2 regions of the Bacteroides sp. An279 genome follow, and region 2 is predicted to be linked to the other one. Evidence: riboswitches for the same ligand, from Rfam matches in the RefSeq annotation. Region 2 holds a riboswitch; the other holds the start of a gene.
The links. A riboswitch is a leader RNA that binds a small molecule or an ion and turns the genes downstream of it on or off. The one in region 2 is predicted to bind S-adenosylmethionine.
Positions count from the first base shown of each region.

Region 1: linked by a shared signal. The riboswitch ahead of B5F78_RS11665 (hypothetical protein) and the one ahead of B5F78_RS15060 (NADAR family protein) in region 2 are both predicted to bind S-adenosylmethionine.

Region 1 is NZ_NFJA01000066.1:6,047-19,336, forward strand. Features, by position in the region: gene B5F78_RS11600 (toprim domain-containing protein) at 66-1,079, shown strand; gene B5F78_RS11605 (hypothetical protein) at 1,111-1,530, opposite strand; gene B5F78_RS11610 (SLOG family protein) at 1,635-2,261, opposite strand; gene B5F78_RS11615 (phosphoribosyltransferase) at 2,262-2,828, opposite strand; gene B5F78_RS16870 (hypothetical protein) at 3,274-3,489, shown strand; gene B5F78_RS11625 (single-stranded DNA-binding protein) at 3,620-4,021, opposite strand; gene B5F78_RS11630 (PcfJ domain-containing protein) at 5,070-6,350, opposite strand; gene B5F78_RS11635 (PcfK-like family protein) at 6,352-6,768, opposite strand; gene B5F78_RS11650 (single-stranded DNA-binding protein) at 8,002-8,400, opposite strand; gene B5F78_RS17275 (hypothetical protein) at 8,796-8,942, shown strand; gene B5F78_RS11660 (hypothetical protein) at 9,776-10,162, opposite strand; SAM-I-IV-variant riboswitch at 10,360-10,465, shown strand; gene B5F78_RS11665 (hypothetical protein) at 10,464-10,697, shown strand; partial or broken gene B5F78_RS11670 (helicase-related protein) at 10,801-12,543, shown strand; gene B5F78_RS11675 (clostripain-related cysteine peptidase) at 12,612-13,290, shown strand, end outside.
Region 2 is NZ_NFJA01000119.1:621-9,090, reverse strand. Features, by position in the region: gene B5F78_RS15075 (hypothetical protein) at 1-994, opposite strand, end outside; gene B5F78_RS15070 (hypothetical protein) at 1,007-1,840, opposite strand; gene B5F78_RS15065 (hypothetical protein) at 1,837-2,337, opposite strand; gene B5F78_RS15060 (NADAR family protein) at 2,328-3,140, opposite strand; SAM-I-IV-variant riboswitch at 3,138-3,242, opposite strand; gene B5F78_RS15055 (zinc ribbon domain-containing protein) at 3,328-4,644, opposite strand; gene B5F78_RS15050 (hypothetical protein) at 4,681-5,802, opposite strand; gene B5F78_RS16920 (hypothetical protein) at 5,873-6,076, shown strand; gene B5F78_RS15040 (SPFH domain-containing protein) at 6,163-7,275, opposite strand; gene B5F78_RS15035 (zinc-ribbon domain-containing protein) at 7,287-8,009, opposite strand; gene B5F78_RS15030 (WG repeat-containing protein) at 8,015-8,470, opposite strand, start outside.

The DNA of each region.
Region 1 (13,290 bases), on a different contig from region 2:
ACTATACCTTGTAAGATTTGATAGTTTTTTGTATCTTTGCACTGTTAAAACACTGATTTTCAATTATGAAAGTTGATTTCAACAAACTAAAGACAGAAATTTCACTCCCTGATTTTCTTTTGAATCTGGGATGGAAATTTGTTGCCGGTTCTTCAAACAGCTGCCCCAAAATGAGTAATGGTACACATACCATTGTCATCAAAAGGAATGCACAAAACCAATATACATATTGGGATGTACACAGCGACAACGTGAGGGGCAGGACAATTCTTGACATTATGCAGGAACATCTTTTCGAGACAACCGGAAAGCAACCCACATTAAGAGAAGTCGGTGAAATACTTCAAAATTATATAAATACGAATCAGATAATAACCCCTGAAAACAGCAGATACGATGTAGGCAACACAAGTATGAGTGCAGACGAACTGACAACGTATCTTAACCAGCTTATGCCTTATAAGGGTAATTATCTACAAAGGCGCGGCATATCAGAGGATTGCATAAACAGTCAAGTCTTTAAAGATGTCTTTCTTATCAGGGAGGTTAAGAACAAAAACACCATATATAGGAACATCTGTGTAAAGATGTACAATGACAAAGGAGTTCAGGCTATTTCCCAGAGAAATGAAACATTTAAGGGCATTATTGGCGGCAAGTTTGATTGTCTTGCCACAAGTAACCATGACAAAAGCAGACCAATTGATATTTTGTACGTCGGTGAATCTATTATAGATTGCATATCTCATTACCAGCTGTGCCACACGAATACAAGTTTGAATCTTGTATATGTATCTACTGAAGGTACACTCACCGAAGGGCAAATGCAATTGCTCCGTATCATTCTCAGCAAGAATGAAGTGAAGTCACTTCATACTATCTTCGATAATGACAAGCAGGGCTACAAATACACGTTATGGCTTGACAATAACCTGAGAGGTATGCAGCATGATGTAGAGCAAATGGATAATGAGGTATTAAAAAATACAGCTTACCGGGTTCAAAATACTGAGTTTCCACAAAAAAAGGACTGGAATGATGATCTGAAAGCATCGACTATAGAAAAGACCGCTGACTAAAGGCGGTCTTTTCTATTTTTTCATATTGAAATCAATCAATAAGAATTGTACGGTTACCGTATAGAATCTCCATGAGGAAATTATCCCTTAATGTTACTTTCGGGAAAGAAGAGAGCTTAACCCATGAATTAGTTAATGGGTTGAACTTTTTTATTACAAGTTTATTTGACGGTGATATTCGTATCATCTGAAAACCTGCATCAGTAAGGTTTGTTAAGTCAGATAACTTTATTCGTTCACTTGCATTGAGAATATATTTACAAGAATGGCGCATAAGGGATATACTAAACTCGATATCTGAGAATTCAGAGGATTTTTCAACGGTGCGCCAACCGGGTGTTTGAATAGCAGACATTCGTTTAAGTATGTAGACACCTTCCTCGGTCTTGGATATTTTGATGACATTGAAATCACCTTGCAATGCAATTTTAAGTAAATCCTTTTCACGCATAATTAAATTTCAGAATATTAAATACTTATAGATGCAAAGATAACTATTTAGTAATTCCGATGTGTCTTTTTGCTACTTTTTGTATGAAAAAGTAGTTGTGCCATCTATAATCTATTTTTATATAAGTTATAAATGGGCAATTTCTTATCAAGTGCCTTTCTCACCGTATATGATGTACCACCCAAGGACTTTCCATCCCAATATGCTATCAACTGACATGAGTGCGAAATCATGTAATCATTACGCTTTAAGTAAGCTATATTTGAGAATGAGCCGGACACAGTTACTACTTCGTCTGCCCGATTGAAAATATTCATATATCTCTTCTTATTCTCCATCTTGAAGTATTTGTCTTGTCCGGGGAAGGGCACAACAATAATAAGAACAATGTCTGTAAGTTCTTCTTTAAGGCTTAGAACAGCTTCAGCTGCTATGGTATCGAAGCCTACAGCACCACCCGCATAAAAGAATCTGATGCCGTTCTTATAACAATATCTGATTGCATCCTTCACCCTTTCAGCGGTCTGCCTACAGCTAATAACTTGGCGGTGTCCGGTAAAAGAGGCGGACAGATGGCTGAGCCATATATCCCGTGATTTTCTGCATATATCAAGGGTGGCACCCGTTGTCTCGTATTTGAGTCCGTTATGTGCTATATAACAATATAAAAACAAGGTCTCATCTTGGAAGAGACCTGTTTTTATTGTTTTATATGTTTCTATTGCTCTCATCTAATTTGTATAAACTGTTTTACCTATAAAAAGTCCGCCTAAAACTTCTGCACCCAATTTTTCAATTTTATTGGCAAATATCGCGTAAGCGAATCCCTTTGTAAGAATATCATCAAACACTATCACTTTTTTTCCTTTGAAAAAATCTTGGTCGAACTCTATTTCCTGTTTATTATGAATGGTGCTCTTATCTACATTATCATGCTCGGCAGATTTTTCTCCTTTAACTTTAATATGGTCGTAAGCGTTATCCATCCCGCTAAGTTGGCAAACCATAGAAGAAAAGCATTTGTATCTCTTTTCATTCTTTTCTGTACTCGAAGCCGGAACACAAGCAGAGACAATGTTTTTTGTCTCTGTCCCATAAAGTTGAATGAGCTTGTTTGCAACCAAATAAGCTACGTACGAAAATGCTTTCCCATCTTTAAAGTCCCAAATAAGCCTTCTTATTTTCCACTCTTCCTGAGTTGCGTTTCTATTCTTTGTTGACAAATAAGGATAAAAAGAAAACATCATCTTATTCCATTGTCTGTCTAAACTGGGATATTTTCCGAACGTAGTTGCCATATCGCTTATTATTAGATGGTTAAACTTGAATTATTCTTCAGCTAGATTTAGACCTTTTTTAAACCTTTGTCTTGGTTTGGTCTTTTGTCCGCTGACTTTTTTTTATTGAGAATCATTCCCCACCTGAGTTTGAGCCTTTTTTTACGGCTTATTGAGGTACGGGAGAGTGGAATTAGAAAAGTTTTGAACGAAAAAAATGTTGGGGCAGGCGCAGACAACATCGTTATTTTTTTCAGGGCAAAGGCAGAATGCCGGAACTCTTTCATTTCCACAACACCCATATACCTTTGCCGTATAAAAAGAAAGGCTCTTAGATGGGGAAACACCGATAAATGAGGAAGCGGCCAGCAGAAAAGACCAATGAAAGACAATCGAAAAAGAATTTATACCGATTATATCCTGGGTAGATAAGGAGCTGTAGCGACAACCTAAGTAGGGTGGAGGGTTGGCTGCTTTGCAAGCTATCGGTATGCCAAGGCTCTGCCTTACCTATGGTTCAAGAGTACACGCCATACCAGATGACGGAGTGCAACAGTGCAGCCGTTGTACCCCAGGCATCAGGGATGGTGTGACATACGGGTTTACAATGAGGGAAGGGAACGAACCTGGAGTCATGGCGATGGGTGAGAGAGTGTACCGCATGAGCAGTTACGCCGCCTGAGTGCGCTTCAGCAAAGGAAGGTCAAGGAACAGTGAATACCTTAATGGGGCGGTGGGAGTAAGAGAACTGCGTGAACGCAAATAAACTCCTCGAAAGGGCATAAAAAAAGGGTGGCCGAAGCCACTCTTTTCTATTTTGAAGTTTCCTTCTTGGTTCTTTTCGTCTTGTTGGAAGCCTTAGCCAGTTTCTCTTCCTCCACCTTGTCAGGGGCGAGATAGAACTCGACGGCTACCATTGTAATTCTGTTACGCTTCTGACCTGTCTCCTTGTCAGTCCACTCTTCGGGTTTGAAGTACCCTTTGACTGTTAGAAGTGCACCCTTCTTGATGATGTCGAATGCTGTGGCCGCCTCATTCTTGCGCCAAGCCTCGATAGCCATGAAAGCTGAAGTGTAGGTAGTTTCCTTCCCCTTCTTTTCAGGTCGGTTGACTGCGATAGAGAAGCGTGCAACGCTTGCTGTATCAAAATTGTTCACCTGAGCATCATTTGCTACGTAACCAGTCACTGCGAAAGTATTTTCAATCTTTTTCATATGGAATGAATTTTAGAAGTTAATTAATCATTTTTACGGTGCTTCAATAAGGAACAGACTCTGTGGTAGCCATGAAAAAATGTACGAATACTCTTTTTGTGCTTGCAGAAAAAGGAAGATTCTTAAATTTTTTATTGGATAAGATGGCAGCAGATAATTTATCCCTGAATACTCTTTTTGTGAGTATCAGAAAAAGGAAGATTCTGGCGTAAATAGGCAGAGCCGGTATTTGCGAATCGTCCACCGACACTTTCGGAAAAAAGTGGAAGCTGTTCCATAACTTTGCACCAAGGAAATATGATTTGACTTCGCCGGAAATTCATTTGGAAAGATTGAGGTTCGCAACGGTGTAGTGCATGATGCTCAGACCGATTTGAACTTACAGCAAGCGTGCTTTTCGAAGCAGTCTTACGATAATGAATTGGGGGAGGTGCGGTACATGACCGGCCGGCTGTCGAGGCAGCATGAATGAGCAACAGCAGTACCAACGTAAGGGAAAAGGGTGCATAAGAGTCAATGACTGTTGTTTCCCGAAAGAGTGGCAGGAGACAGGTGCGTTGAAGGATTAAGGTAGCCGAGCTATGCAGCACCGGTGGAGGGAGAGTTACAGGTGTGGCGTAAGACGGAAAGTCCAAGAAGATTTGAATACGGAAAGGCTTCAGCCACAACCTTAAAAGATGCCCTTTCGAGACTCCTCTGTCCCGGCATCCGTGATGCCGGGCTTTCTTTCCGGTGGGAGAAACAACGTGAAGCTGCGGCAAATATACAGAGGATATGTCAGGCATGACGTTCCGGAAGCAAGCGATGGATCGGCATGGCTGACTTGTCCCGTTTGCCAGTCTGTGTGTTCTGCCCAGTCCAAAGCGCAAGCCTTGGACTGGGATGAATATGCAGATTATAAGCTTATTCCTTAGCAATAGTGTGGGTGGAGGAAAGATTAATTCAATATATACACAATTACTTATGTAATTACGTAATTAAGTAATTATGTTATAGTGTTACATAATTACTTAAAAATTATAATAAATTAAGCCTAACTAAGTTAGGCTCAACTGCACATCCGTTTAGCGATTAGAGGAATGTTCTTGTTCATCACTCTTAGTATGTCATCGTGATATTCTGAGTTCATATTATGATGTCCTCTGCATTGTACCACCTTCATTGTATCAAGACAAATTTCGATAGTTTCTGTTTTTACTCCGTCAACCATAGCAGATAGGATTAGGGATTTTTCATTCTTGAAGTACTCGTTTGAGAATACGCAATGTTTCATAAACTCTCCTTCTTCGATAAACTCATGAACACTTTCAAGAACCCTTATCTGAATATTGCCTTCGCTGATAATAAGACCGAAGAATTTTGCCTTCGCTTCCCTATATAGTTTCTCATGCTGAATGGCTCTTCTTTTCTTCTCCCTTATCTGCTCCCTTGCAGCTTCTTCATGTTTCTTACGGCTTAGCCTGTCATGTTCCTGATGCAGATTTGAAGGACAAACGTAATGAGGGTTTGAGGTGTCCTTGCCGAAATGAAGAAGCAATCTGATATAGTCACACCATAAACCTACATCTGTAATATCATACTTGTGACGGATGGCAACTCTGATGGATTTCCAAATATCATCCGAAATGCTATCCTTGTCGGCAAAATGTTTGAAAAGGGAAATCTGTCCACATTTGAGAAGGGTCTCTTTCCTATTATCGGAAAGTATAGCCTTGAAAACAGTATAGTGGGAAAGGTCGTAAGTTTTTCCCTGATAGCCGTTTCTTTTTATGGTTTCAGTAACCTTTATTCTTGGATAGGTGGATACTGCATTAATATCATATACAAAGTTATCCGAACAGCTGCGCAACTCCATATCACTACAGAAGTTCCAACTATCATAATAGAAGGAACACATATTTCTCTTGAGTGCCAAAGTATTTGTCTTTCCTTTGGGTGTCAGCCATCTCTGAACAACTTCCCTTATTGAATATTGTGCCGGTCTTCCTATTCTGAAATCGGCAAAGACAACAAAGTGCCTTAATACCTGGTAGTCCTTGACTGCGGTTATTACGGTGTAATAACTTTTAAGGTTATATACCTTCGTCCTGTCTGAACGTACTTTGAGCTTTCTTCCGCAATGTGGGCAAGTCACATTAACTGGAATATAGGAAAGTGTGTCCTGCCATGTATGGGCACAATCGCAACAGGTATAGATACCTTTCGCCGTTCTCTTGGCGAAAGGTTCAAAACAATGTCTGTAAGCATACTGCTCTTGTCTCTCTGTGATTGGTTTCATTTTCTTTGAAAGTGAAACTATCTCCCTTTGTATGTTATTGGTTGGTCTCATATCAAAAATCGAATAAGGTTGGTGCTGCGTTTGTCTGGGTTGATGTAGGCTTAGCCTTTTTGTTGCGGTTCTTCATCTTCTGAATTTCCTCTTCCTGATACTGACGGATGGCTTTCTGTCGGGCTTCAGCCTTTTCTTCATCTGTCAGTTCAACATGATGATTAACTACAACATTACATTGAATTTCCTTGCCAATGTCGATATGGTCTTCATCGAAGTAGTGAATACATCTGCCATAAATTTCCTCGTCTGAAAAACCACAACATCCGGTTCCTTGTACCCAATTAAGCACATAGGTAACGCAAGCATCGAGGTTCTTGTGTGGCTTGTTATAACTCTGTGCAAACAATTCATCGTTTGCTGCCTTGTTGTCCAAAAATGCCTTTATGGTCTGCTTGAAGTGTTCTGTTCCTTTCATAATTATTCTGATTTAAGTTCTTTGTAACTGATTTTTACTAAATGGATGCACCCAAGGAATATGAGTGACAATAGGGCAATGGCTACTATATTCGTGTTGGGATGCACAAAGAGGGAAGCCAGCACCATCGCTGCCGAACAGATAAAAACAATGATTGAAATGATGAACTGAACTACTGCCATATCGCTTGAATTTTAATGAGTTAAACATCGAATTATTCTTCAGCGAGATTTAGACCTTTTTTTCAGAAAGTTTCCTTTCCCTTGTCTTTTGAATCCGCTGACTTTTTTTTTAGAGAATCATTCCCCATCTGAGTTTGAGCCTTTTTTTTACGGCTTATCGAGGTTTGGGCGAGTGGAATTAGAAAAGTTTTGAACGAAAAAAATGTTGGGGCAGGCGCAGACAACATCGTTATTTTTTTCAGGGCAAAGGCTGGAAGCCGGAACTCTTTCATTTCCACCACACCCATATACCTTTGCCGTACAAAAAGAAAGGCTCTCTGATGGGGTGAAGGACACAGATATGGGAAGCAGGATGACCGGAGAAAGACCAGGGAAAGGAATGGACAATGAAAAAGGTGTGCAGCATGTACACCGGAACAGACACAAGCTGTCTGTTGCATGGCGAAGATCCGTTTACGGTGCTTCGCTTCGGGTAGGCAATGCGGCTGTACCGGGCACTCATATTATGTCAATTCGTATATCAGGTGGGAGATAAAGGTTGTTAAGGCATAGCCTTAGCTCCGTATCGGAGCATGATGCGGATTGGATATGTGTAGCTTTTCCTACCCGTCTCTTGCCTGTCTGTAAGCCTGTGAGCAGACTGACAAGTGCCGGATAGGGTAGGAATACAGCCGATACCTTAATGGGGTGGTGGGAGTAAGAGAACTGCATATATGCAAGAAAGACCTACAAGGTTTCCCTTACCTTGTGTATCGCACCATGCCAACATACGGAGCATATCAGCATAGCCGTTATGCCCCAGGATGCCGGCACGGTGCGCAATGGGTGAGTAATAAGTGATGTGTATGGTCGAAAACAGAGTCTTGGACTATACAACAGAACGGATGTCCGCTGCCTCTGCCAGAAGCGTCTATACCAATAGACACCAGATGGCAAAGGCAACCCGGACATACCTTAATAGGGCGGTGGGAGTAAGAGAACTGCGTGTACGCAAGACAAATCCTCGAAAGGGCGTAAAAAAAGGTGGCCGAAGCCACACTTTTCTTTTCTATTAGGATACTGTCTTCTTCGTCCTTTTCGGTTTCTTCTCCGATGGAGCCGGTTTCGCCTCTTCCTCCTTCTCGGGGGTCGGATAAAACTCGACGGCTGACATGACTATACGGTTGCGCTTCTGACCGGTCGCACTGTCAGTCCACTCTTCCGGTTTGAAATATCCCTTCACTGTGAGATGTTCACCCTTCTTTATCCGGTCAAACGAATCGGCGGCCTCGTTCTTGCGCCAGGCTTCGACAGCGAGGAAGGCTGATGTATAGGTGGTCACTTCACCTTTCTTTTCTGACCTGCTGACAGCTATCGAGAAGCGTGCTACGCTTGCTGTCTCAAAGTTACGAACCTGTGCTTCATTAGCAACGAAACCTGATACCACGAATGAGTTTTCAATCTTTTTCATAATGCATGAATTTTAGAAGTTAATTAATCATTTTTACGGTGCTACTATAAGGAACAGACTCTGTGGTAACCATGAAAAAATGTACGAATACTCTTTTTATGAACAACAGAAAAAGGAAGATTCTTATATTTTTTGGGGTAAGATGGCAGCAAATGATTAATCGCTGAATACTCTTTTTGTGCGTGCGGAAAAAGGAAGATTCTGAGTTAATAGGCTAAGCCGGTATTTGCGAATCGTCCACCGACACTTTCGGGAAAAAGTGGATGCTGTTCCATAAATTTGCACAAGGAAATATGATTTGACTTCTCCGGAAATTCATCTGAAAAAGTATCTCATCCGTACAGGTTCCGTGATGAAGCAACTGCCGGTTTGGAATTTGCAGCAAGCGTGCTTCGATGTCCATGCTGCCCGGGGTCAGTGTAGGTGAAGGGGCATACATCAGCCGGCTGTTGAAGCTGGGGGAAGGAGGCTGCCGTCAACGGAAAAAGAAGGAAGGGTGTATCCTAATAAAAGAAGGGATATTGCCGGAAGGACGGCTGTGAAACCGGAGCGGTAACCGACCTATGTCAGCCGCCAGATACGACACTGGAGGAAGAGGGAAAAAGGTCTGTGCTACACACACCGAAAAATGGAAGAAGACAACAAAAGACGGAAAGGCTTCAGCCACATAAAAAGACGCACTTTCGAGACTCCGCTTTCTCCTGGTGCCTGAAGGCACCGGGTCATTTCCAGGGTGGGTTAAAACCGAGCTGCTGCAAATTGCCAAACTGCATATCTCACCAGATGATCTTGAGTATGTAGTGTGAGGTGCTGAATTTGAAAGCCGGAAGTTTTATTCCTTTAGACAAGTGTAGTCCCAAAGAAGGAAACAGGCGGATTACAGCTTAATCCTTAGATAGGGTGGGGAGGAAATATTTTACACTCACTTACAACGGATTACAGTTATTATGTAATTACGTAAGAAAGTAATTACGTTACAATGTAACATTATTACTTTTAAACCATATCTAAGATTCAATTCTCACCTTATGCGCACATACGTTTTGCAATAAGAGGCATGTCCTTATTCTTCACCCTCAGAATTTCATCATGGAACTCAGAAACCTTATTATACCGCCCTCTGTTCTGAACCACATTCATGGTCTCCAGTGGAACCTCGATTGTTTCTGTTTCCACTCCGTCCACCACAGCCGAGAAGATAAGTGAATTATCATCATTGAAATATTCAATGGAAGTATGAGATGAAAGTTGGACAATTCGCCATACCTAATCTGAGTAAAAGTTGCTATCGCGGTGCCGGAAGATACCCACAGACCCCAGTTATGCATATCCCCTAAACCTTTCATAAGGGCATAAGGGCACAATGAGCCAAGGCTTATTTATAATTGGCTGATTCACCGACAAGCTTCACACCTTCTTCTGTATAGTCAAAGAGATGAATGCTGGCATAGACATCATCTCCGTCTGTCAAACACAAGTAAACTTTCCACGCTTTTGCTTCGGCGACTTCGTCCGATGCCTTCCCCTTCTCGTCGAGGAAACCATCATTCACCAATATGGGATATAATTCTTTGTGGAATAGCCTCGTCATGCTCTTTTTGCAAGGATATTCGCCATAGTCAATTTCGTCATCAGATGTGACAAGCGACAAAGACACTTCCACAAAGTCCTTTGTTACCTTTGGTGTGATATTTTTCAATTCTGACACATAATCATAGTGGCAGATATAGTCCAAGGCTTCTTCAAATCTATCTTTCGTCATATATACTCCCTATATTACTTGTTCATTAATGAATGAAACAAAAGTAGGCATTTTTTATCTGTTTATATGGGAACAAGATGCGATTAACAAAAATTTCATAGAAGCCGACTAAAAGTGGGACTGTCATGAAAAAGGCTATTAACACAAATTATCCTGTAAAATTTGCAAACCGACCTTTCACGACCTTATATTTGTAACCGAAACATCAAGAGCCGTTTAAGTACGCACCAACCGAGTTCCGATATTGTAACCACGGTGGTAAGACGATGTGGATTTGTCTAATAATCAAAATATAAACAATATGGATGATTTTACAATCACGGGGGAAAACCGCCCCGAATTCTCTTTTTACCAATCACTTTTTAAATATTTTGTGTTGGGACATATGGAAACGTACGATGCCAGCAAGCTGGACTGTTGGGCTTTCCATAAGTCTACAGACGAGAGGGATGACATGCCTCTTCGCATGGGAAACCTTTGTGGAGGTTATCCGTTCTCTTTTTACAGACATATTTCTCTACTTATGATTAAATAAGGCAATCCGCAACAACGCTTGGTAAAAAATGGGAAAGCTTGAAATTACAAAGAATGACTTGAAAAAACGTTTTGCGGAATACAACGATTTGTATTTTCAGAACAAGCTGGCGGCGTTCTACAACGAGATAACCGACTACCGCACGGCGGAGGACGTGGGCGTGGACCGTCCGAAGAAGAACGAGATACTGCACCACATACCGCCCACGCCCGACCAGGAGGTGTTTATCGAAAAGCTGATGCAGTTCGCCAAGTCGGGCGACGCGACCATTCTGGGCAGACCGCCACTGTCTGAAACGGAGGAAAAGGCGAAGATGCTCATCGCCACGGACTACGCAAGGAAGATGGCACTGGACATGCGCATGATTGACCCGGATTACGAGGAACACCCCGACAACAAGGCGAGCCATTGCGCCAAGATGATAGCGGAGTATTACCGCAAGTATGACGCGCACAAGGGGACGCAGTTCGTCTTTTCGGATTTGGGCACGTACCAGCCCGGTGGCGGCTGGAGCGTCTATACCGAAATCAAGCGCAAATTAGTAGAGGACTACGGCATACCCGCCCATGAAATCCGCTTCATTCAGGAGTGCAAGAACGAGAAGGCGCGGAAAGCGGTGATAGAGGCGATGAACGAGGGTCGTGTACGTGTGCTGTTCGGCTCTACCAGTATGCTCGGCACGGGCGTGAACGCCCAGCGAAGGGCTGTAGCCATCCATCATTTAGATTGTCCCTGGCGTCCGTCCGACCTGCAACAGCGTGACGGCCGGGCGGTCAGAAAGGGCAACGAGATTGCCAAGCTCTATGCGGACAACAAGGTGGATGTCATCATCTATGCGGTGGAGAAGTCGCTGGACTCGTACAAGTTCAACCTGCTGCATTGCAAGCAGACGTTCATCAGTCAGCTGAAAAGCGGCGCGTTGGGCGCACGAACCATCGACGAGGGGGCGATGGACGAGAAGTCGGGCATGAATTTCTCGGAGTATATGGCGATACTGTCCGGCAACACGGATTTGCTTGACAAGGCGAAGCTCGAAAAGAAGATAGCCTCATTAGAGGGCGAACGCAAGTCGTTCAACAGGGGAAAGCGCGATTCGGAATGGAAATTGGAGGGCAAGACAAAGGAGCTGAATGACAACAAAACCGTCATCGCCGCCATGACGGAAGACTGGGAGAAGTTCACCGCTGCCGCCAAGACCGGAAAGGACGACAACCGGCTCAACCCGATACGGATTTACGGGGTGGTTTCCGCTGATGAGAAAGCCATCGGCAGGAAGTTGCAGGAGATAGCCAAGAATGCCACGACTGGCGGGCAGTACCTGCAAATCGGCGAGCTGTACGGCTTCCCCATCAAAGTAGTCAGCGAGCGGATGATTTGCGACGGGCGCGAGACCATCGACAACCGTTTTGTCATCGAGGGGCATTATAAGTACAAGTACAACAACGGCCATCTGGCGATGGCAGACACCCACGCTGCCGCAGTGAACTTCCTCAATGCGTTGGAGCGCATCCCCGCCATCATCAAGCAGTACGAGGAAAAGAACCAAGTGCTGGAACGCGAGATACCGCAGTTGCAGGAGATAGCGGGCAAGACATGGAAAAAGGAGGACGAATTGAAGCAGTTGAAGTCCGAGCTTGCCGCCCTCGACCGCAAAATACAGCTGGAACTGGCACCCAAGCATGAGGAAACGCCAAGTCAGGGGCAGGAACAAGGCGGTCAGGCGGTACCGAAAGCGGAGAACGTGCCGAAGCCGGACGATGCAGCCCGTGACTATATCCGTGACCATATTATAATAGGCAGGCCGGATATTCCCGGACACAAGGAATACCGGGGCGTGAAAATGTGACGGGAGGACGGCAAGGACGGTGATATACCGGGCCCGCCGTCCGCTTTTTTTTCGCCATTGTAACCCCGTTGTCATATCAAACCGTTACCTTTGGCAAATTAAACCGGAAGAGGAATATGAACAAGCGCAAGTTTTTCCGTGCGGCTTTGGGCTACTGCCTTCTTTTGCCGCTGGCATCCTGTTCGGAGGACGAGGAAATAATCGTACCGCCCGACCCTGTGTCCTATACCACGCTGGTGTATATGGCCGCCGACAACTCGATGGACTCTGAAGTGGACTATACCATCTCGCAGCTTAGGCAGGGCGCACGGCGCAGTGCGGGCACGGCGGTGGTCTATGTGGACAGGGAAGGTGAAACGCCGCGCCTGTTCAGTATCACGCAGCAAGGCGGGGAAGTCCCGCTGAAGTCGTATGCGGAGGAGAACTCCGCCAATCCGGAAACGCTGGCGCGGGTGATAAGCGAGGCCAAGGAGCTTGTTCCGTCCGACCGTTTCGGACTGGTGCTTTGGTCGCATTCGATGGGTTGGCTGCCAGGTGGTTACGATTCCGATCTTGTGCCGCAAGGCACGAGGGGGAATGCGGTTGACGGATTCCCGCGCACACGCTACATCGGCATCGACAACCATCCAGGGAATGACTCCTCGTCCGGCGTGATGGAAATCGATGCATTGGCGGATGCCCTCCCCGATGATGTGGCGGAATATATCTGGTTTGATGTATGCCTGATGGGGTGTATAGAAGGGCTGT
Region 2 (8,470 bases):
AGATAGATTCGTTAGCATACTCATCCAATTCCCATTTCAACTGTTCTATTTCTTTCTTATTTGCGCTTAACAAGGGTTGATACTCCTTGTTTGTCAACTCTTTCTGGTGTAATTTTCTTTTTAGTTCCTGATTCTCTTTGGCAAGTTCTTCTTTCCTGTTTTGAAAATTTTCTTTTCTAATGCTGTACTCTTTATGGAAAGCTACTATTTCATCCTTTTTCAGTTGAAAAAGGGCGAAATGCCATTCTTTTTCATACTTGTCACATTTTTCCTTTAGACTTTCATAGTTTTCCTCCCAATCTCTTAGTTGTGCATTAAGTAAATTGACTTTGGCTTGATAACGAAACTCCTTTATGCTTTCCGTATAGAATTCCTTTGTCGTTTCACGCTTCAATATATCTATGACTTCAGGCAGTGTATAGGCTTGATAGAGTTCCTTCGCATCGTGGTAGTCAGCCAATATATCAGTAAATTTTGGCCATAACTTTCTGAAGAAATGAACTCTCACTGTTTCTGCCTTACCATCTTCAGTAACCATTGAGCAAAGGTTTCCACCACTTAACGGCGAACCTGACAAATACCATATCAAAGACATTGTATCATCTTTTTCACCAAATAGGACTGAATAAGGGCAATTATGCCACCATTCAATATATACGCCTAATGTGGCTGTTGAGAATGCTCCTGTATAGGCTAAACCGTTCCTGACTGTAACAGGCGTAAGCAACATCCTACTGTCATTGAGAATCCGTTTCCGATTGGCCAAGATGAGGAAAGAATTGTCTGTAAATAGTTTCTGCAAGTTACTCTCTTTCTCATCCGTCGGCTTGGGCTTTGCAGGTTTTTTCCCAATGCTTAAATACTCTTCTGTAGTGTCAAGCATAGGTGTTTTCTTACATAGTTCCACGATGGCATCCTGCTTAGGATAGCCTCGAATCACATTGCCGTCCTGCAACCGTATACCGTTCTCTATGATGATGTTATTCTCTTCCATATCCGTAATATTTTAAAGGGTCATCTTGCCGTAATCGGGTATAATCACCTTATTTTTGCTACCATATCTCAAAGTCACTTGTGTTGCCTCATTATTGAGATTCCACATATCTACTGCCCATTCATAATTGCACACCAACGACAAGGTGTGTTGTTTATGTCGTGACAAACCTTCCATAAAGTCCATCAGCATAGCTTGATGCTCAGGCGTAAGCACGTCCTTGTACGTCCCGTGCAAACAATAACAGTTCGTTTCCAAACAGACACACGTTTCAAACTTTCCGCCTTTCGTTTCTGTGTCCCGAATATGGAAATGAGGCGTAGTTTCTTCATCGTCTGTCTTTACATACATCTCGTATTTGTCATTATCACCGAAATATCCGATACGGGCGATATTCTCATCGCATTTGTACAACACTTTGAAATATTCTTTTGCTAACGGAACATCCTTTTCGAGCCTCTGAATGAAGTTCACTATATCCTCATCATCCGTACATTGGAGGCTCTTATATCCTATGCTCAGGAAATACTCAGTCAAACATCCCTTAATCTTGCCCCAATCGACCTTGTTGTCATCATACATCCGCTCCACATCGTCCAACATACCACATTTTAAGGAGATGGACTTCACAACGGAACTATCTTTCTCACAATCCACTCTTAGATGAAGATACATTCGTTTTAGTGTCCCCAATCGTTTCAATAGTAGGGCTTTCAATGATGAAGGCGACCACAGAGGCAGATAGCAATCAGTCAAAGCCTTGCTTATGGGGTTAAGTGAAATTATATCATAATCATCACCACCCCAATTCATATCTTCCGTACTTTTCTTCAATAATACTTTCATAGCATTCGGTTACAAAATTCTTTTTCAATAAGTCCGATTGATGTTTCCAAAACGGATGGAGAAAGTGATAATGGCTTAATTCCGTATTTTTCCATTAACTCATAGAAGCGTTCTATGCCATCCCTTTTCAGCATTCTGATATGGAAGTCAAGGAAAGCTAAAGTTTCAGCGTCAGCCTCTTCTTTCAATGCAATGGACTCTTCTATAGACGCTTGCAACTGCGAATCATACTGTTTCCATTCAGTCCATAACTTCTTATACTTGTCGTAACCATATAGTATGTTCTGATGTTGTTCATAGAGTTGCCCAAGTTCCCACTTAATCCTACCCATAATGTTTTCCATTGTAAAGCCATTACGGAAATAAGCAGATTTGGATAACCCTTTGCATGGCTTTTCCATTGTGATAGAGTAAGTGGAATAAGGGATAATCCTGCAATTTCCCTCCAATGCAATTCCTCTGTACAGCGTATTGATTTTGAAAGTTTCTATTCCCATAACCTGTCCTCCCCGTTAAAAGTCAACAACTCTCCGAAGAGATAGATTTTCTTTTTTCTCAGTAAGTCATAGTCAATGGGTGGGATAACATTGTTTCTTAGTGCGATTTGGCACATTTTCAAAATCTTGCCCATATTGTTTTCTCCGACAAAGTTACCGACATCCGTTATTTTTCCACATTGTTCTGATATTAGCTTATTCAAATCTTTCTTCTTCATTGTAGGATTGTGAGCAATCAACTCTTTCTTCAATGCTCTGCGTACATTCCTTAACTCTTTATTTTTTGCGCCCCATACAGATGACGTAGCTCCGTGATTGGCTGTGCTGTCTTCTATAATAACAACATCGTTAGGAATGGAAAGGAGCAAATTCCGAAAGTTTGAATTTCCTATGCACTTCTGCCACACCACATAAAGCATCCATTGCAGACGGATTTCCTCCCAGTCTTGCCGTACATATTTAAGATTTTTGCGCTTGATTACTTTCTTAGCCAAGAAAGCATTCGGCTCTTCCATGAGGCTGTACTGTATAGACTGTTTTGATGAAGAATCGGAAAACTCTCCACAAAGATAAGCTGCTTCACTGGTAAGAAAAATATGCCCATTCAAGGCAAATGGATAGCCTTTGCACAAATTACCAAGGCTCAGAGGTATTCCATCTCGCACATCAGTTGCCCTGCAAAAAGGCCAACAGCTCAATTTGCTTGCATCGTACATTTCAGTACGGCCAAGCATTATATCATTAAAAAGTGATTGATTGCAAGAGTTGTGGCGATTGCCACCAGTAATGTTACGGTCATCCATATTGTTTGTTTTTAATTGTTAAACAATCCGCATCATTTTACCACCGTGGCCACAATATATAAGGCTCGGTTGGTGTACATTCAAGTACTCTTGATGCTTTACGATTGCAAATATACTATTTTTAATGCGAATTATTCTCTATTTGATAAAATATTTGCCAAGCGTTGTACCTTTTTTAATATTCATATTATCCTAATATGCTATAAACTAAAAGACTAATCCAACCTAAAATTTCTATTACTATCGTAGGAACTTTGGATAATTTCTCTTTATCTTCTTGCTTTATATTAGGATTCTTTTCTTTAATTCTTTTTTTTGTTTCATCAATTAACTGCTTCGTAGTTTCAGCAGATAACTTAAGGTCTTTACTATTTAATGCATCAAGCAATGACTCTTTTCTCTGAAGCCAAGCTGAATACAAATTTGATTGTACCACGTTTTTGGCATCAAGTTCCTTTTTACTTGCCTTATGCATCCAAACGTAAAAAATAATCATACCAACAAGGGCAAAACAATGAAATGCTGTTACAGTACCTATATTATCTGAGTTTTTAACCCAATGAATAAAGAAAGATAATGTTGTAAGCACAGACCCCAAAAAGAATATAAGCCATAAAAGGGATGCAAAACAACTTATATATCCTTTATTCTCTTCTCGCTTTTTTAATGCGCTGATTTCAGCTTTCTTTATAGAATCCTCAGGTCTTTTAATCCTATCATTTTTATTTATCCCATCAATAATAAAATAAAATTTTTCATCTTTGCAGGTATATCTGATTAACCAGAAAGGTAAAATTAGTTCTTTACCAATACTATTATTGTAACTATATGAATAGCTTAAATCTTCATAATCGTTTGGAATTTGACTTTTTACGGCAGAAGATACTCTACGATCCAATATTGAATTGAAATCACTTTTCCGTAATACCATACTTTCGTCATCATCGGACGATTCCACCAATATTGACTTATCTTTTTCATCTAATTCATAATTGTCAGACAAATCATAGTATGCTAAATTAGACCTCTCATCTTTTATGAATGTATATAGTTCAGTTGGTATGTCTTCTATTTTACAAGATGGAAGTACATAATCAAAACCTCTTTGTGCTATTCCATTCATAAGATATCTCTTTGTCCTTGTTTTTGTTTCATTGCCAACTTTGTATTTCTCATACACAAGTTTTATACAAGACCAAGGAGCATCAAAGTTACAATGATAAAAATATGTAGGAACAAGATATGGCGTAATTTCATCTATAGTTAATCTGTCAAATGTGTCTTTGGGCAAATTATCTACATCAGATAAATGACACAAAAATGCTTTTATAGCATCATCTTGGTTGATGGTGAAGTTGACCATTCTTACCGTTGACAACTCTGTTTTGTGGGATTTCTTTTTACGCTTAGGTTTAGGCATAGGAATCTTAGTTCCGCAATACTCACAGAATCTACCTGCTGTGCCTTCTGCACCACAATTCGGACAAATCGCTTTGGTATTCATAAATATATCCTTGTTTATTATATCCGACTTCAAATTTTATTTGCCTGTAATCTTATCCTTTAATAATACTATCGTTCCCTTTGCAAAGTCCTTAGCACCAAAAGTATTGTTCTTCTTATATTCCTTTTGCGCCTTGGCCTTGCTTTGATAGGAATTTATATCTATTGTAACAGGCACATCTTTAGGGACTGATAGAATGTCTGTAGCCACATTACACAAGAAATTTGTTGCTGCTCTCGTATCGTCATCAAACGAAAGGACTATCCTTGCATATTCTTTGTCGTATCTATCCAATCCCTTTTCTAAGGCGTATGAAACACTCTTTTCCGTAGCAAATTTTGCGACCTTATTCAAATCTGCTTGCCAATCCTTAATAATTATGAAAATTTGAGGTTTACCACTGTTCACCTTCTCTTCAAACAATGGCATCCATTTGTTATATTTGCTGAATACTACATTACATATACCAAATGAATTTATCCCCAATCGCGGGTCATCGTCAGTCATTTTCTCTTCATCAGCAGGGTCTATCTTATCCAAATCCAATGCCATAAGGAATGTTACCTCATTCTTAGGCTCTGTATTCTGCATAGTGATAAACTCTTTAAAGTGTGATAATATAGTATCGTAATATGATACTCCGTCAGGTGATTCTATTGTTGTACGGGCATCAAACAATTCATATCTTACGCCCATCTCATTCGCTGTTTCCGTTGGTTGGATAGGATTCTGTGCTTTTTCTTCAGTTGCTGCAACAATATCATCCTTGCTCTTATCTTGGAGAAACTGTTTGCCACATACCTCACATTCTTTGGCAAGTGCAGGCATTTGACTGTGGCAATAAGGGCAGAGTTTGGTGCATAAGCGTAGTATGCTCTGAATGTCCTCACTTAAATCTCCATTATTCGCATTGTCCCTTAATTGGCCGAAAAAAGATTTGCTTTCACCTTTGGGTATAAATTTCCCCCTAAGTTTTAGAGAGTTTTCATCAAATTTGAAAACAGAACTTTCATAACCTTTCTTTATGGCTCGCTCATTATACTTTTGCACCATCTTTTCAATTTTGTCTTTTGCGTCTAATGGTACGTCCCATTCATGACTTTCGCTTGAAATATATTCCTGCGTTTCAAGCACTCCCATTAAGTTATCTTTGCCCATAGCTCACTTAATTTTGTTGGATATTATATTGGTTATGAATAAGAATATTATTTGAAAAGCTACAAGAAGTATGAGTGCTATCATTGCCCAATTATCCTTTATTCTGTCAGGGGAAAAGGCGGATAGCATAAATTCTATGAATCCCAATGCAGGGTATATCACATACAAAGATGATTTGAAGCCGTCTTTTAATGGCAATATCCCAATCAGCAACATAAAAGTGCTTGACAATATGATGATTCCACTGCTGAGAAGCACATTAAGCCACTCATAACTACTGAGTAACAGGCCAAACAAGAAGTTGGCGACAAGTAGTGTTGCACAAGTAAATAGGACTATTCTCTTCATTGTCGTATGCTTTTATATTGTAGGTAACGGTGGAGGACATTCTTCGCTAAGCAAAGATTGAAAGTCTTCCACATTGCAGATTTTATCCCACGCTTTCATGCCTTTTCTCCAAACCAATGTATCTGCATTGATTTCATTGGCAGAATACTTTTGGCATATAGCATCAAAATCCATTGGCCCAACAGATTTACCGTTAATGCCTAAGTAATAGACAATCGCTTTCGGCAATGACGGAGGAACATCATCAGGGGATAAGCCGTTGGAGAATGTCTTTGCAGCCATAGTTCCGACTGCGCCTCCTATTCCGACACCTGCGCCAAGTCCAAGTGCCGCATTCATTGCGCCTCCGCTCTCGTTTTCTGCTGCTGCATCCAAAACATCAAAGGAGCGTGAAAGTCTATAATTCTTCTCACCCATAATCTTGATTTCTGCTGCTGCATCCTTGGCATCTTTCAAGTTCAAGAAACTTGGGTCATCCTCTTTTACAGTAATGGATATGATATTGAACATTTCTATGCCTATGCCATATCTCAGAAAGACCTCTTTCAGACATTCCTTTGCGTACTCTGACAGAACTTCTACCTGAGAATTGATATTCAGCACAGATAAACCTTCTTCTTTCAGCTTGTCATATATGATAACGGTCAACTTAGATAGAATAACACCCCTGAAATATGAAACGACTTTATCCACAGAGAAAGAAGACATGTTACCGACCAACTTTTCAAGGAATGTCCTTGGATTTTCTATTCTGAATCCATATTGTCCGTAAGCTCTGATTGGAACAATAACATCATATTTGGGGTCTTCTATCTGCAATGGCGTTTGCGTACCCCATTTGCAATCAAGCAATGAAATTTGATTCACAAACCATACTTCCGCTTGGAAAGGAGAGTCGCCTCCGAAAGGCAGGTTTACAACCTTGTCTAATAGGGGGATATTTTCTGTCTTTATGGTGTAAGTGCCACTGCTAAACTCATCATATAGTTTGCCCCCCTTCACAAAAATAGCCGTCTGTTCAGGATAGACCACTAACTGAGAGCCTAAGCGGATTTGCTCCGAAGGGAACTTATAAACAAGCTCCTTGTCGTTTACTTCCCATTTTACTACATCTACTATTGCCATACTCTTATGAATTAATCAAATAGTGATGATAAAAACAGAGGCAACCCTACAAACAGTAAAAAAAGAAAGATTACAATTGCAAAACTTATGAGAAATTTTAGACATTCTTTTTTACGTTCCTCTCTGAACTTTTCTTCCTTTTCTTTATTTTCCTGTTCGATACATTGAAGGTAATATTCATATAGTTTATCCGTTGCATTCGTATATTTTGAATGGTCGAAAATCGTATTATAGAATGCTTGACAAATGAGGACAAATAGTATTTCCTTTCCTTCCTTAACCTCATCTATTTTACAGTTCTTCCAATCTAAATTGCAAAATGTCTCTAAAATATCAAGGTTATCCGTTCCTATATACATATCATCAGAGTAATCATATTTTTTTCCATCCGAAATAATGGTTTTTATACCTCTTATCCGTAATTGGTTAAGAGTGAAAGAGTAGCTAATTCTATACTGACTAATCCTATCACAATGACCTATTTGATAAGATATTTCAAGGTCGGCTATGTCATTGAACTCGTCATATTCTAAACTAAAAATCCGTTCATCAAATTTGATTTGAGGCTTTCCCTTTATTTCACTGACAGAAACTTCAGGAGAAGGTTCGCTTTTTTTCGTTTTCTTCTTCTTTGTTTTTTTCGTTGCAACCAAAGATGCACCGCAAAATTGGCACGAAGTAGACGTGCTTTCATTGGGCGCACCGCAATTAGGGCAAATAATCTGATTATCCATAACTACTATTTTTTCAGTTTGGTGGAATCATACTTTGGAAACCAAGGAATAAACCCAAAAATCTTTCGGGAAATGGTAGAAATGGCTTCATATCTGCCACTATGCTTAAATTCTCTGATAAATATTCGTTTCGCACTAATGCACTCTACACAGATTTCCACATCTACAACATCAAACAATCCATATTTACCATTCTCCTTTATGGAGAAATAGCGTTGATGATTATTTATTAAAGTAGCGACATCTTCATATACACAGGGACACAACTCTTTCCCATTGATGTTACATATTCCCTTCAAGCAATTCTTGGAAACAATCAGAATCCCTTCCAAATACTCTATTCCTGAATACTGGTGTCTTGGGATAATAGTATTCTGATTCCCATCAATAACCTCAACACTGCCATCTGCAAACTTCCTCTTATAAAGACCTTTGCAGATAAAGTCTGAACTAAGAATTTG